3 regions of the Pseudomonas xanthosomatis genome follow, and region 1 is predicted to be linked to each of the others. Evidence: predicted binding sites of a transcription regulator. Region 1 holds the regulator's gene; each other region holds the start of a gene.
What was found. The regulator sigma-54, encoded in region 1, starts transcription at its own class of promoters, with help from an activator protein. The targets are predictions, from matches to a motif close to ANTGGCATNNANNTTGCTNT.

Region 1 (5,176 bases):
GGCCCAGCTTGTTGATGATGGTGATTTCGCGGGCGGGCATCGTGGGGCGGATCCTGTGGGCTAGAGGTCGCGGTGGCGGACCTGGACGTTTTTCAGGGCGGGTTGGAGCAACTGGCCGAGCCGTTCGGTGATGTACACCGAGCGGTGGTGGCCGCCGGTGCAGCCGATGGCGATGGTGACATAGGCGCGGTTGCTGGCTGCAAAGCGCGGCAGCCACTTGAGCAGGTAGCTCGAAATATCGTTGAACATCTCTTCGACGTCGGGCTGGGCGGCCAGGTAGTCGATCACCGGCTGTTCGAGGCCCGAATGGTCGCGAAGTTCCGGCTTCCAGTAGGGGTTGGGCAGGCAGCGCACATCGAACACCAGGTCGGCGTCCACCGGCATGCCACGCTTGAAGCCGAACGACTCGACCAGAAACGCCGTGCCGGGTTCGGGCTGGTTCAGCAGGCGCAGCTTGATCGAGTCGCGCAGTTGGTAGAGGTTGAGGCTTGTGGTGTCGATCTTGAGGTCGGCAAGGTCGGCGATGGGGCCCAGCAGCTCGCTTTCGACGCGGATGGCCTCGGCCAGCGAGCGGCTCTGGTTGGTCAGCGGGTGGCGGCGGCGGGTTTCGGAAAAGCGCTTGAGCAGGGTGTCTTCGTCAGCGTCCAGGTACAGCACGTCACACTGGATATGCCGGGCGCGTGCTTCTTCCAGCAGTTCGGGGAAGCGTGACAGGTGGCTGGGCAGGTTGCGCGCATCGATCGATACCGCAACCTTGGGCTGCAGCAGCTCGGTATTGATCAGCGCGTTCTCCGCCAACTGCGGCAACAACCCGGCGGGCAGGTTGTCGATGCAGTAGAAACCGTTGTCTTCCAGCACGTCCAGGGCGGTGCTCTTGCCGGAGCCGGAGCGGCCGCTGACGATGATCAGGCGCATGGTCAGTGCTCGTTCTGTACGTCCAGGACAACCTGGAACAGGGCCTCGCTGCTGTCGGCGGCGCGCAGGCGATCGCGGACCTCCTTGCGATCGAGCATGCTGGCGATCTGGCGCAGCAGTTCAAGGTGGGCATCGGTGGCTGCTTCCGGGACCAGCAGGACGAACAGCAGGTCAACCGGGGCGCCATCGATGGCGTCGTAATCGATGGGGGCGTCCAGGTGCAGCAGCGCGCTTACCGGTGCGGTGCAGCCTTCGAGCCGGCAGTGGGGGATGGCGATGCCATTGCCAAAGCCGGTGGAGCCCAGTTTTTCGCGAGCGATGAGCTTGTCGAAGACGTCTTGCATCTCCAGCTCGGGTACTTGCTCGGCGATCAGGTTGGCGACCTTTTCCAGGGCGCGCTTTTTACTGCCACCCGGCACGTTCACGAGGGAACGGCCGGGGGTCAGGATGGTTTCAAGTCGGATCATGGATGAGGGGATCAGCGGGCGGCTGCGCCTTGCAGCAGGCTTTGCTGTTTTTCCTTGTGTTTTTTCAGTTGGCGGTCGAGCTTGTCAGCCAGGGCATCGATCGCGGCATACATGTCGGTGTGTTCGGCGTTGGCGACCACTTCGCCGCCGGGGATCTGGAGGGTTGCTTCAACCTTCTGCTGCAGCTTTTCGACTTTCATGATCACCGTTGCATTGGTGATCTTGTCGAAATGCCCTTCCACGCGGGCGAGTTTCTCGAGCACGTAATCGCGCAGTGGTTGGGTAACTTCTACATGCTGGCCACTGATGTTGACTTGCATACAGCTTCTCCTTTGTTGCCCGTGCATAAAGAGGCAGGTGTTGCACCTGCCACTGAAACGCTGTGGCACATCCCGGGGCTACATCAGTCGCTTGCGCTCGCTTGACGGGGCAATCCCCAGCGACTCGCGGTACTTGGCGACGGTGCGACGGGCTACCTGGATGCCTTGTGCCTCCAGTAAACCAGCGATCTTGCTGTCACTCAATGGCTTTTTTTGGTTTTCCGCGGCGACCAGTTTTTTGATGATCGCGCGGATCGCCGTGGACGAGCATTCGCCGCCTTCGGCTGTGCTGACGTGGCTGGAGAAAAAGTATTTCAGTTCGTAGATGCCGCGCGGTGTGTGCATGTATTTCTGCGTGGTAACCCGCGAGATGGTCGACTCGTGCATGCCCACCGCCTCGGCGATGTCGTGCAGCACCAACGGCTTCATCGCCTCGTCGCCGTGGTCGAGGAAGCCGCGCTGGTGCTCGACGATCTGCGTGGCCACCTTCATCAGCGTCTCGTTGCGGCTTTGCAGGCTCTTGATGAACCAGCGCGCCTCCTGCAACTGGTTGCGCATGAAGGTGTTGTCGGCGCTGGTGTCGGCGCGGCGCACGAAGCCTGCGTATTGCGGGTTGACCCGTAGCCGCGGGATGGCTTCCTGGTTGAGCTCCACCAGCCAGCGGTCGCTGTCCTTGCGCACGATCACATCCGGCACCACGTATTCGGGCTCGCTGGACTCGATCTGCGAGCCTGGGCGCGGGTTGAGCGTCTGCACCAGTTCGATGACCTGGCGCAGCTCGTCTTCCTTGAGCTTCATGCGCCGCATCAGCTGGCTGTAGTCACGGCTGCCGAGCAGGTCGATGTAGTCGGTGACCAGGCGCTGGGCCTCGGCCATCCACGGTGTGCTGGCCGGCAGCTGGCGCAGTTGCAGCAGCAGGCATTCGCCCAGCGAGCGGGCGCCGATACCGGCCGGTTCGAACTGCTGGATGCGGTGCAGCACCGCTTCGACTTCATCCAGCTCGATGTCGAGCTCGGGGTCGAAGCCTGCGCAGATTTCTTCGAGGGTGTCTTCGAGGTAGCCCTGGCCGTTGATGCTGTCGATCAGGGTGACAGCGATCAGGCGGTCGGTGTCGGACATCGGCGCCAGGTTCAACTGCCACAGCAAGTGGCTTTGCAGGCTTTCGCCGACCGAGGTGCGGGTGGTGAAGTCCCACTCGTCGTCATCGTTGCTGGGCAGGCTGCTGGCGCTGGTCTGGTAGATGTCTTCCCAGGCAGTGTCGACCGGCAGTTCGTTGGGGATGCGTTCGGCCCACTCGCCGTCTTCGAGTTGCTCGCTGTTGTTGCTGGCGGCTTCCTGGAAGCTGGTGTCCTGAACTTCGGCGACCGGCTTGTTCTCGGCGTTGTCCGCCATCGGGTCGCTGTTGTCGAAATCTTCGCCGTCTTCCTGACGTTCGAGCATCGGGTTCGACTCCAGCGCTTCCTGGATTTCCTGCTGGAGGTCCAGGGTGGAGAGCTGGAGCAGACGGATGGCCTGTTGCAACTGCGGGGTCATCGTCAGTTGCTGGCCCATTTTTAGGACGAGCGATGGTTTCATGGCTGGGGCTTAATACCTTGTTCGCCGGCGCGCATGCGCCATCCACTACATGTAGGGCGCTTGGGCGCCGACTTTAAGCAAGTTATATGCCTGAAAATGCAGCGTTTGCCTAGAGCACTGTAACACTTAAGCCTGCGATGGCTTGGTGCGCCAGTGCTCCGGGCAGGCCCTGATCAGAGGCGGAACTCGTGACCCAGGTAGACTTCCTTGACCAACTGGTTGGCCAGGATGGTCTCGGCATCGCCTTCGGCGATCAGCTGGCCGTCGTTGACGATGTAAGCGGTCTCGCAGATATCCAGGGTTTCGCGAACGTTGTGGTCGGTGATCAGTACGCCGATGCCCTTGTTCTTGAGGTGGTGGATGATCTGTTTGATGTCGCCCACGGAAATCGGGTCGACACCGGCAAAAGGTTCGTCCAGCAGGATGAACTTGGGTGCGGTGGCCAGGGCGCGGGCGATCTCGACACGGCGTCGTTCACCACCGGACAGGCTCATGCCGAGGTTGTCGCGGATGTGGCTGATGTGGAACTCCTGCAGCAGGCTTTCCAGCTCCTTGCGCCGGCCTTCGCGGTCGAGGTCCTTGCGGGTCTCGAGGATGGCCATGATGTTGTCGGCCACCGACAGCTTGCGGAAGATCGAGGCTTCTTGCGGCAGGTAGCCGATGCCTGCCTGGGCGCGGCCGTGCATGGGCTGGTGGCTGACGTCATGGCTGTCGATCAGTACGCGGCCCTGGTCGGCCTGGACCAGGCCGACGATCATGTAGAAGCAGGTGGTCTTGCCGGCGCCGTTGGGGCCGAGCAGGCCGACGATCTGGCCGCTGTCGATGGACAGGCTGACGTCGCGGACGACTTGCCGGCCCTTGTAGCTCTTGGCCAGATGCTGGGCTTTGAGGGTTGCCATTTACTCGGCCTTTTTCTTCGGTTGAATGACCATGTCGATGCGCTGACGTGGTGCAGTCACGTTGCCGCCGCGACCGGCGGTGGCGACTTGAGTCTTGGTGTTGTAGACGATCTTCTCGCCTTCGGTGGTGTTGCCTTCGTTCTCCACCTTGGCGCGGTCGGTGAGCACCACCAGGTCTTTTTGCGCCTGGTACTGGATGGTCACGGCCCAGCCTTTCATCTTGTCCGCCTTGGCGGCGCTCTGCTGCTGCTCGAAGTAGGCCAGTTTGCCCACCGAGGTGACCACGTCGATGTCGCCGTTGGCCGAGCGGGTCATGGTCACGGTGTTGCCTTTGATCATCATCGAGCCCTGGGTGATGATCACATCGCCGGTGTAGGTGGCCACACCTTGCTTGTCATCCAGGTGGGCGTTGTCCGCCTGGATGCGGATCGGCTGGTCACGGTCGTTCGGCAGGGCGAAGGCGCTCGCGCTTCCCAGTGCAACGCCCAGGCTGAGCAGAAGGGGGATGGTTTTAACGAGCCTCATACTGTCCTCTTACGTTAGAGAGCAGGTCCATCCTGCCTTCTTTCAAATACGCTTTCATTCCTTTACCCGTAGTCGTGCCACCGGCGCCGTCGATTCTAACGGCTTGCTCGGTCTGCGCATATTCCTTCTGCGGGAACACGGTCATGCGGGTGGTGGTGATGATGGTTTCACGCTTCTTTTCATCGGTGCGCGCCACGCGCACGGCGTCGATCAGCTCGACCTCGGTGCCGTCCGGGTTGACCTCGGCGGTTTTGCTCTGCACGTGCCACGGGAACTGGGTGCCGCGGTACAGGTGCAGGTCGGGCGTGGTCACCAGGGTGATTTCGCTGGCTTTCATGTGCTCGACCTTGTCGGCGGTCATCTCGTACTGCAGCTGGCCTTCAGGTGTGTACTGCACGCTGTGGGCGTTGATCGCGTAGTAGTCGATAGCGCTCTCGTCGACCTGCGCGGCCGGTTTGTCGAGGAAGCTTTCGGG
Region 2 (5,176 bases), 2.7 Mb from region 1:
CATGCCCCTTGCCATGGCGTTCGAGCAGCTCGGCGAAGGTGCGGATGCCCTCTACCCGCACCAGGGCGTAAAGCTCCTGGCGGGTGTAGGCGAAGTGCTCGCACAGGCTTTTGTCCACGGTCACCCCGCGGGCGGTGAGCTCGTGCTCGAACACTTGCTTGAGCAGCGCCGCGCAACCGCCACAGCCACTGGCGGCCTTGGTGCAGGCCTTGACCGAAGCGAGGTCGCCGCAGCCGCTGTCGATGGCCGCGCACACCGCGCCCTTGCTGACGTTGTGGCACGAGCAGATGGTCGCGCTGTCGGGCAATGCATCGGCGCCCAGGGCCGGCGCACCACCGCCTTGCGGCAGAATCAGCGCGGCCGGGTCGGCAGGCAGCTTGATGCCGTTCTGGGCGTACTGCAGCAGGGTGTCGTAGTAGCTGTTGTCGCCCACCAGTACCGCGCCGAGCACGTGCTTGCCGCTGGCATCCACCACCAGGCGGCGGTACGAGGCGTTGGCTTCGTCGATGAAGCGGTAGCTGCGCGCGCCGGCGGTGGCGCCGTGGGCATCGCCGATGGAGCCCACGTCCACACCCAGCAGCTTGAGCTTGGTCGACATGTCGGCGCCGGTGAAGGCCTGGGCCTGCTCGCCCATCAGCAAGGCGGCCAGGTTGCGGGCCATGGCATAGCCCGGGGCGACCAGGCCGAACACACTGCCGTTCCAAGAGGCGCACTCGCCGATGGCAAAGATGCACGGGTCGCTGGTGGTGCAGTGGTTGTCGATCACCACCCCGCCACGGGCGGCGATGTCCAGGCCGCAGGCGCGGCCCAGGGCGTCCTGCGGGCGAATGCCCGCCGAGAACACCACCAGGTCGGTTTCCAGGTGTTCGCCGCCGTCGAAGTTCATGCGGTAGCGGTAGTCGGCGCCTGCGCTGATCGACTGGGTGGCGCGGGACAGGTGCACACCCACGCCCAGGGCTTCGATCTGCGCCTTGAGCGCGGCGCCGCCTTCGCTGTCCAGTTGCACCGGCATCAAGCGTGGGGCGAACTCCACCACATGGGCTTCCAGGCCCAGGGACTTGAGCGCGTTGGCCGCCTCCAGCCCGAGCAGGCCACCGCCCACCACCACGCCACGGCGGGCCGAACCTGCGGCGGCGCGGATGGCGTCAAGGTCATCGAGGGTGCGGTAGACCAGGCGGGCATCGCCAGCAGAACCTTCGATCGGCGGCACGAACGGGTAGGAGCCGGTGGCCAGCACCAGCTGGTCGTAGCCGTAGCGGCCCTCGGCGGTGACCACCTCGGCGCGTTCGCGGTCGATCTCCAGCACCGCCTCGCCCAGGTGCAGGTGCACGCCGCTATCTGGATAGAAGGCCTGGTCGCACAGGGCCAGGGTTTCGGCGCAGCTGCCGGTGAAGTACTCGGACAGGTGCACGCGGTCGTAGGCGCGCTGGCGCTCTTCGCCGAACACGTGCAGTTCGAAGCGCTCGAGCGCGCCGCGGGCCACCAGTTGTTCGACACAGTGGTGGCCGACCATGCCGTTGCCGACGATGACCAGTCGCCCTTTGGGTGCACCGCTCGCTGTTGCGTTCATAGCCGATCCTCGATCACGGAAAACAAAAAGGCGCCTGGAGCCGAAGCTCCAGGCGCCTTTGCCTGTACTCATCAGTGTGAGGCCCCTGGGCGATCGCCGTTGATCGGTGGGGCTGTTGTGCAGGTAGCAAAGCAGGGAGTGTGCCAACACGCTTGCCGCTGCTGCCGGTGTCGCAGCTACGAGGCTATGGATGAAACTCGCAGGTTCACCGCAACCCCTGTGGGAGCGGGCTTGCCCGCGAAGCAGGCGACTCGGTGGATGGCACCGGCTGTGCCGGTGTTCGCGGGCAAGCCCGCTCCCACAGGGGCCTGCTACTCATTCAAAAGGGGCTGCTGCATGAACACTGGCGAACCAACCCGGTGCAACCTTCCCCACTCTGGTGCACGTATCAATACACATCACGCCGATAACGCTTGTCGCGCCCCAGGCCTTCGACATAAGCCGCCGCCGCGTCGGCATCCATACCGCCGTGCTCAGCCACCACCTGGCGTAACGCTGCATCCACATCCTTGGCCATGCGCTGGGCATCGCCACACACATAAACGTATGCGCCTTTTTGCAACCAGTTCCACAACTCGGCGCCTTGCTCAAGCAGGCGGTGCTGCACATAGATCTTCTCGGCCTGGTCACGGGAGAACGCGGTGCTCAGGCGCAGGTGGCCGCAGGCCTCCCAGGCCTGCAACTGCTCGCGATAGTAGAAGTCGCAGGCCGCCTGCTGCTCGCCGAAGAACAGCCAGTTGCCGCCGCTGGCCCCACGCACTTCGCGTTCTTCCAAAAAGCCCTTGAACGGCGCGATGCCAGTGCCGGGGCCGATCATGATGATCGGCGTGCTGTCGTCTTCGGGCAGGTGAAAGTGCTTGGACGGCTGCGGAAAAATCGCCACCTCCAGTGCCCCGGCGCGGTCGGCGAGAAACGCCGAGCACACGCCCTTGCGCTGGCCGTAGCGCACGGTCGAGGTGGTCAGGTGCACCTGGCCTGGGTGGGCGACGGGGCTTGAGCTGATGGAATACAGGCGCGGCTGCAATGGCTTGAGCAAGCTCAGCCAGGTGGCCAGCGGCAATTGCCGGGGGAAGGCGCGCAGCACATCGGCCAGTTGCCGGCCCCACAGCCAGTCCTTGAGTTCGGCCTTGTGCTCAGGCAGCAGCAAGCGCTGCAACTGTTCGTGGCCCTGGCTGAACAGCTCAAGCTGCGCGGTGCTCACCCGGGTGATGTCCAGGTGGCGCTCCAGGGCGCTGGCCAGCGCCATCGGCGCCTGGCCCTTGAGCTCGACCATGGCCTCGCCGTCCAGTTGCATCAGCTCAAGCAACTCCGCCACCAGCGCCGGGCAGTTGCGCGGCCACACGCCCAAGGCATCACCGGGCTGGTAGGTGAACCCGCTGCCGCGCAGGTCGAACACCATCTGCCGGGTTTCCTTGCTCGAGCCTGGGCCGTTGAGCAGGCGGTTTTCCAGCAGCGGCGCCAGCCAGGGCTGCTGCTTGCTGTAGCCGGCGGCCTGCTCAGGCTGTGCAGGCGCAGGCTCGGTGCTGCCCAGTTGCACGAGCAGTGCCTCCAGCCAAGCATTGAAGGCGTCGTCGAAGTCCGGCTCGCAATCTACTCGCTCCAGCAACCGCCTAGCGCCAAGGTCGGCCAGGCGCTGGTCGAGCTTGCGGCCGAAGCCGCAAAACTGGTCGTAGCTCGAATCCCCCAGCGCCAGTACGGCATAAGGCAGCGTGGCGCAGTGCCCGCCCTCCTCGCCCTGCAATGCCTGCCAGAACGCCGCACCGCTGTCGGGGGCCTCGCCGTCGCCGAAGGTGCTGGCGATCAGCAGCACACTGGCGGCGCCCTGCAATTGCACCGGGCTCACCGCCTCCATGCAGCTCAGTTCGACCGCCAGGCCGGCACCGCGCAAACGCTCGGCGCAGCGTTCGGCCAGGGCCTCGCCATTGCCGGTTTGCGAGGCCCACAGCACCCGGTGCTGCGGCGCCTGCTGCAACAGCTGTACAGCCGGCGCCTGTTGGGCGAACAGCCCGGCCAACAGGCCGTCGACGAACAGCCGCCGTGTGGGGGCCAGTGGCGCGCTGGCCGGCAGGCTCGGCACGCCCTCGAAGCGGGCCTGGCCCAGGCCCAGCAAAAAGCCTTGCAGGTAATGGCGCTCGTCCTCGGCCAGCACCGGGGCCGGCAAGGCGTCCAGGCCGAGCAGGCGGGACAAGGTGGCGTTCGGCATGCTGGTGGGCTCCGAAGGGGTGGCGGTGGTCAGGTCGAGGGCGTCGATGCGTTCGCCGGCCACCCGCTCCAGGGCCACGGCGCAATGCTTGAAGGCCGGCTGCAGCGAGGTGGGGTCGACGGCATCGCAGGTCACGGCGTTGATCGCCAACTGCTCGCCGTACAGGTCGTTCCAGTGAAACGGCGCGAAGCAGCCGCCGGGCAGCACGCGGTCGCTGAGCCGGGCCGGCAGCACGGCCTGGCCGCGGCGCGAGCGGATTGCCACCTGGTCCTTGTCGCGCACGCCCAGGCGGCGGGCATCATCGGGGTGAAGCTCGACGAAGGGGCCGGGCTCGAGCTTGTTCAGGCTCGCCACCTTGCCGGTCTTGGTCAGGGTGTGCCACTGGTGCTGCACGCGGCCGGTATTGAGCACGAAGGGGAAGGCTTCGTCCGGCAGCTCGGCCGGCGGCAGCCAGGGCCGGGCGAAGAAGCGCGCCTTGCCGCTGGCGGTGGGGAAGGCCAGCGCCGGCTGTGTGCCATCGGCCTGCTGCAGCAACTGCTGGCTGATACCGTCGTTGTGGTAACGCTGCGGGCTGCGGTCGTCATCGCGCCCTGGGGCGCAGGGCCATTGGCGCGGTTGCTGGCGCAGCTCGGGGTAGCCGATGCCGCGCAGGTCGTAGCCGGTGGCCGGGTTCCAGAAACGGCGGATTTCGTCGTACACCGCTTCGGCGTCGGGGTAATCGAAGGCCTCGCCGTAGCCCATGGCACAGGCGATGCGCGCAATGATGCGCCAGTCCTCCAGGCTGTCGCCGGGGGGCTCGACGGCACGTGGCATCAGGGTGAGGTTGCGCTCGCTGTTGATCATCACCCCCTCGCCTTCAGCCCATAGTGCAGCGGGCAGCAGAATGTCGGCGTAGCGGTTGGTCTCGCTATCGAGAAAGGCGTCCTGGCAGATCACCAGCTCAGCCTGGGTGAGGCCGTCGATCACCTGCTGGCGGTTGGCGACACTGGCCACCGGGTTGCTGCAGATGATCCAGCAGGCCTTCACCTCACCGGCTTTCATCTGCTCGAACAGCGCCACGGTGCCCTCGCCGCCTTCGCTGCGCAGGCTGCCGGCCGGCAACTGCCACTGCTGCTCGACGAACGCCCGGTCGGCCTCGACCTGCGCCGAGCGCTGCCCCGGCAAACCCGGGCCCATGTAGCCCATCTCGCGCCCGCCCATGGCGTTGGGCTGGCCGGTGAGCGAAAACGGCCCGCTGCCAGGGCGGCAGATGGCGCCGGTGGCCAGGTGCAGGTTGCACAGTGCGTTGCTGTGCCAGGTGCCGTGGATGCTCTGGTTCAGGCCCATGGTCCAGCAGCTCATCCACTCACCGGCCTCGCCGATCAGCCGGGCAGCCTCTTCGATGGCTTCGGGCGCAAGGCCGG
Region 3 (5,176 bases), 570 kb from region 1:
CATGCTTTCGCGCTTGAGCGGGCGGGTCATCACCACCACGTTGCGCAGCAGGCGCACCTGGGCCGGCACGAACACCGTCCAGGGCGCGGCGCCGTCGCAGCGGACCTTTACCGTCACCCGGCCCAGGGGTGTCGGGCTTTCCAGCGAAGCGTCAAGTTGCTGGCTGCACAGCGGCATGCGCAAGCGCGGGTCGAGGTTGTTGACCTGGATCTCGTAGCGGCCTTCAGTCTGGGTGGTGGCCAGGTAGTCTTCCACGGTGAATTCAAGAAACCCTTGGGTGACACCGATAAGCTGTTCAGGCAAGGTGAACGCGTCTGCCAGCGTGCGAACGCCGGGTGCCATGAAGCACAGGGCGGCCAGCGTGCCGGTCAGCAAGCGCGTCAGTCGTCGGGAAAATGTCGTTTTCGTGTACATGGTGCTCAAAAAAGCAAAGCCCGTGCCGACTCGGTACGCAGGCAATCGTTGAAGGAGTCCGGCATGGCTGGAGTGATGGATTCGGTCAACCAGCGCACACAGCTGGTGGGGCAGAATCGCCTGGAGCTGCTGTTGTTCCGCCTCAATGGCGAACAGCTCTACGGCATCAATGTGTTCAAGGTCCGGGAGGTGCTGCAGTGCCCGGTGCTGACGCTGCTGCCCAAGGCTCACCCGGTGGTGCGCGGCGTGGCCAACATTCGCGGGGCGACCATCCCGATTCTCGACCTGTCGATGGCCACCGGGCTGCCGGGGCTGCGGGAGGAAACCCGTAACAGTTTCGTGATCATTACCGAGTACAACACCAAGACCCAGGGCTTCCTGGTGCACTCGGTGGAACGCATCGTCAACATGAACTGGGAAGAGATCCACCCGCCACCCAAGGGCACCGGGCGCGATCACTACCTGACGGCGGTGACCCGGGTCGACAACCGCATGGTTGAAATTATCGACGTGGAAAAAGTGCTCGCCGAGGTTTCGCCGTCGTCACAGCAGGTGTCGGCCGGTGTGGTCGACGAGGAAGTGGCGGTCAAGGCGGTGTCGCTGCGGGTGTTGACGGTCGATGATTCGTCGGTGGCGCGCAAGCAGGTCAGTCGTTGCCTGCAGACCGTCGGGGTCGAAGTGGTGGCGTTGAACGATGGCCGTCAGGCGCTGGATTACCTGCGCAAGCTGGTCGATGGGGGCAAGCGGCCGGAGGACGAGTTCCTCATGATGATTTCCGACATTGAAATGCCGGAGATGGATGGCTATACCCTCACATCAGAGATCCGCAACGACCCGCGTATGCAAAAACTGCACATCTGCCTGCATACTTCGCTGTCCGGAGTGTTCAACCAGGCGATGGTCAAGAAAGTAGGGGCCGATGACTTCCTGGCCAAGTTCAGGCCGGACGACCTCGCCCAGCGCGTTGTCGACCGCATCAAGGCAACCCATTGAAACAGCCGGGGCCCGCCCCGGCGCTAGCGATTTGAGAGAGGCGGCAGCTTTGTCTACGGGTAATTTGGATTTCGAACAGTTCCGGGTCTTCCTGGAAAAAGCCTGTGGCATCCTGCTGGGCGAGAATAAGCAGTACCTGGTCTCCAGCCGTCTCAACAAGCTGATGGAGCAACAGGGCATCAAATCGCTGGGCGAGCTGGTGCAGCGCATCCAGACACAACCGCGCAGCGGCCTGCGCGAGCAGGTGGTCGATGCCATGACCACCAACGAAACCCTGTGGTTTCGCGACACCTACCCCTTCGAAGTGCTCAAGAGCAAGGTTATCCCCGAGTTCATCAAGGGTAACCCTGGCCAGCGCCTGCGCATCTGGTCGGCGGCCTGCTCCTCTGGTCAGGAGCCGTACTCCATCTCCATGGCCATCGACGAGTTCGAGCGTACCAATCTCGGCCAATTGAAGATGGGCGCGCAGATCGTCGCCACCGACTTGTCCGGTGCCATGCTGACCAACTGCAAGACCGGCGAATACGACAGCCTGGCCATCGCCCGCGGGCTGTCACAGGAGCGCCTGCAGCGCTACTTCGACCCCAAGGGGCCGGGGCGCTGGGCGGTCAAGGCGCCGATCCGCAGCCGCGTCGAGTTCCGTTCGTTCAACCTGCTCGACAGCTATGCCGCGCTGGGCAAGTTCGACATCGTGTTCTGCCGCAACGTGCTGATCTACTTCTCGGCCCAGGTCAAGAAGGACATCCTCATGCGCATCCACAGCACCCTCAAGCCGGGCGGCTACCTGTTCCTTGGCGCCTCCGAGGCGCTCAACGGCCTGCCGGACCATTACCAGATGGTCCAGTGCAGCCCGGGGATCATCTACCAAGCCAAGTAAGGCGGGTGGTGGCAATGAAAAAGGCCGGTATCGCGAGATACCGGCCTTTTTCGTTGCCCCTGTACGAGCCGGCTTGCCGGCGATGAGGCCGGCACAGCCAGAACAAAGCTATTGCCTCCCCGTGCAAGGCGGCAAAACCTGACGTCAATTTTTTGTTTTGCCGCTTTTGCCGCCTGGCAATTGCCGCTTGCCTGCCATCGGGCGGAACCGCCTTGCCGCTTTTCTGGCAGGCACAACCGGCAAAGTAGTGGCGCAGCCCAGTGAATCCGGGCTTCGGTAAAACTGGCACAGCCCTTGCTAAAGCTTTGCCAACGAAATTCCGGTCAACCTTCGAAGGTTTCCCCGACATGAGCATCAGCTTCGACAAAGCGCTTGGCATCCACGAAAAGGCATTGGGCTTCCGCGCCCAGCGCGCCGAGGTGCTGGCCAACAACATCGCCAACGCCGACACGCCCAATTACAAGGCGCGTGACATGGACTTCTCGTCGGTGCTCGCCGCCGAAGCCGACAAGCAGCAGAAGGGCCGCATTGCGCTGGACCGCACCAACACCCGGCACATCGAGGCCGAAGGCCTGGCCATGGCCGACGACACCCTGCAGTACCGCACCCCGACCCAGCCGTCGATCGACCAGAACACCGTTGATGCGCAGATCGAGCAATCGAACTACACCGAAAACGCCATCGGCTTCCAGGCCAGCTTCACCCTGCTCAACAGTAAATTCAAAGGGCTGGTATCGGCCCTGCGCGGAGAGTAACCATGTCCCTGTCCAGTGTTTTCAACATCGCCGGTAGCGGCATGAGCGCGCAGAACACCCGCCTCAACACCGTCGCCTCCAACATCGCCAACGCCGAGACCGTCTCGTCGAGCATCGACCAGACCTACCGCGCCCGCCACCCGGTGTTCGCCACCACCTTCCAGAACGCGCAAAACGGCGTCAGCCAGTCGCTGTTCCAGGACCAGGGCGAAGCAGGGCAGGGCGTGCAGGTCAGCGGCATCGTCGAGGACCAGAGCAACCTCGAAGCCCGCTACGAGCCCAACCACCCGGCGGCGAACAAGGACGGCTACGTCTACTACCCCAACGTCAACGTGGTCGAGGAGATGGCTGACATGATCTCCGCCAGCCGTGCGTTCCAGACCAACGCCGAGCTGATGAACACCGCCAAGACCATGATGCAGAAAGTGCTGACCCTGGGTCAGTGATAAGGAATCCGGACCATGGCAATCGATACCACCGGCGGCGTCAATCTTAACGATGTCATCGCCAACTCCGGCGTCAGCACCAGCACCACCAACAAGTCGCTGACCAGCTCCGCAACCGGCAGCAACACCCTGGGCAAGGATGCGTTTCTGCAACTGCTGGTCACCCAGATGCAGCACCAGAACCCGCTGGACCCGCAAGACAACAGCGAATTCGTCGCCCAGCTGGCGCAGTTCAGCAGCCTTGAAGGCATCACCTCGCTGAACGAGTCGGTCAGCAACATCACCAGCGCCATGGCGTCGTCGCAAGCGCTGCAGGCGTCGTCGCTGGTCGGCCGTTCGGTGATCGTGCAGAACGACAAGGCCGTGGTCGACACCACTGCCAGCTTCAATGGCCAGTTCGTCGTGCCGCAGTCCATCAGCGAAGCGAAGATCACCATCACCGACAAGGACGGCAACGCGGTCAAGACCATCGAGCTGGGCTCGCAGGCTGCCGGTTATGCCGACTTCATCTGGGATGGCACCAACTCCAAGGGCGAGAAGGTCGACCCGGGCACCTACACCTTCACCGCCACCACCACGGTGAACGGCCAGTCGGTGCAGATGAACACCCTGCTGCCGGCCAAGGTCACCAGCGTCAGCTTCAACACCACCGGCGAGATGGTTCTCAACCTCGCAGGCGTGGGCAAGGTTTCCCTGTCCGACGTACAAACCATCGGTATCTAAGGCCGACAGAACGGCACAAAAGGAGCTACAGCATGTCTTTCAATATCGGCCTTAGCGGTCTGTACGCAGCCAGCAAGCAACTCGACGTTACCGGCAACAACATTGCCAACGTCGCCACCACCGGCTTCAAGTCCTCCCGTGCCGAGTTCGCCGACGTGTACGCCGGCGCCAACCGCCTGGGCGTTGGCAAGAACCAGGTTGGTAACGGTGTGCGCCTGGCGGCGATCTCCCAGCAGTTCAGCCAGGGCGACGTCAACAACACCGGCAACGTGCTGGACATGGGCATCCAGGGCCAGGGCTTCTTCATCCTGTCCGACAACGGCGCGCAGGTGTACACCCGTGCCGGTGCCTTCCAGAACAGCAAGGACAACTACGTGGTCACCTCGGACGGTCTGCGCCTGCAAGGCTATGCCGCCGACGAGAACGGCAATATCAAGCGGGGCGTGCTGACCGACCTGAAAATCGACACCTCGGCGCTGGCTCCCAAGGCCACCACCCTGATCGACCAGGGCATCAACCTGGACTCCGAGGCTGACATCATCGCTTTGCCGATCGTGCCGACCCCAGCTCCACCGGCTGATGCCGGCGGCCCGGCCTTCGACCCTGCGGACGATACGACCTACACGAAGTCGTTCCCGACCAAGGTGTATGACACCCAGGGTAACGAGCACACCATGGAGCAGTTCTACCGCAAGACCGACACCAATGAGTGGACCATGTACACACTCATTGACGGCCGCAACCCGCTCGATCCAACCAGCACCGATCCGCTGGAAGGTACTATCAAGTTCAACTCCGATGGCAGCGTGCTGTCGATGGACGCCGAGACGGTAACTCCGGCCGACGCCTGGACCGTGACCAACAACACCTTCACCCTCAATGGCTGGATTCCGGCTGCCAAGAACGCCGCGGGTACCTGGGCGTCCAACGGTTCTGCAGCTGCTACCGGCGGCATGCGTCTGTCGATG

Region 2: nirB (nitrite reductase large subunit NirB) is a predicted target of sigma-54. The motif match lies at 1,699-1,718, and genes of this name have one in related genera.
Region 3: flgB (flagellar basal body rod protein FlgB) is a predicted target of sigma-54. The motif match lies at 2,566-2,585, and genes of this name have one in related genera.

What each region holds. Positions count from the first base shown of each region.
Region 1 is NZ_CP077075.1:5,539,359-5,544,534, reverse strand. It holds gene KSS93_RS24500 (HPr family phosphocarrier protein) at 1-40, opposite strand, end outside; gene rapZ (RNase adapter RapZ) at 61-915, opposite strand; gene ptsN (PTS IIA-like nitrogen regulatory protein PtsN) at 918-1,382, opposite strand; gene hpf (ribosome hibernation-promoting factor, HPF/YfiA family) at 1,394-1,702, opposite strand; gene KSS93_RS24480 (RNA polymerase factor sigma-54) at 1,781-3,277, opposite strand; gene lptB (LPS export ABC transporter ATP-binding protein) at 3,451-4,176, opposite strand; gene lptA (lipopolysaccharide transport periplasmic protein LptA) at 4,177-4,701, opposite strand; gene lptC (LPS export ABC transporter periplasmic protein LptC) at 4,688-5,176, opposite strand, start outside.
Region 2 is NZ_CP077075.1:2,233,894-2,239,069, reverse strand. It holds gene nirB (nitrite reductase large subunit NirB) at 1-1,570, opposite strand, end outside; gene KSS93_RS09975 (bifunctional nitrate reductase/sulfite reductase flavoprotein subunit alpha) at 1,959-5,176, opposite strand, start outside.
Region 3 is NZ_CP077075.1:4,968,087-4,973,262, reverse strand. It holds gene flgA (flagellar basal body P-ring formation chaperone FlgA) at 1-414, opposite strand, end outside; gene KSS93_RS21905 (chemotaxis protein CheV) at 478-1,407, shown strand; gene cheR (protein-glutamate O-methyltransferase CheR) at 1,457-2,284, shown strand; gene flgB (flagellar basal body rod protein FlgB) at 2,632-3,039, shown strand; gene flgC (flagellar basal body rod protein FlgC) at 3,042-3,485, shown strand; gene flgD (flagellar hook assembly protein FlgD) at 3,501-4,208, shown strand; gene flgE (flagellar hook protein FlgE) at 4,241-5,176, shown strand, end outside.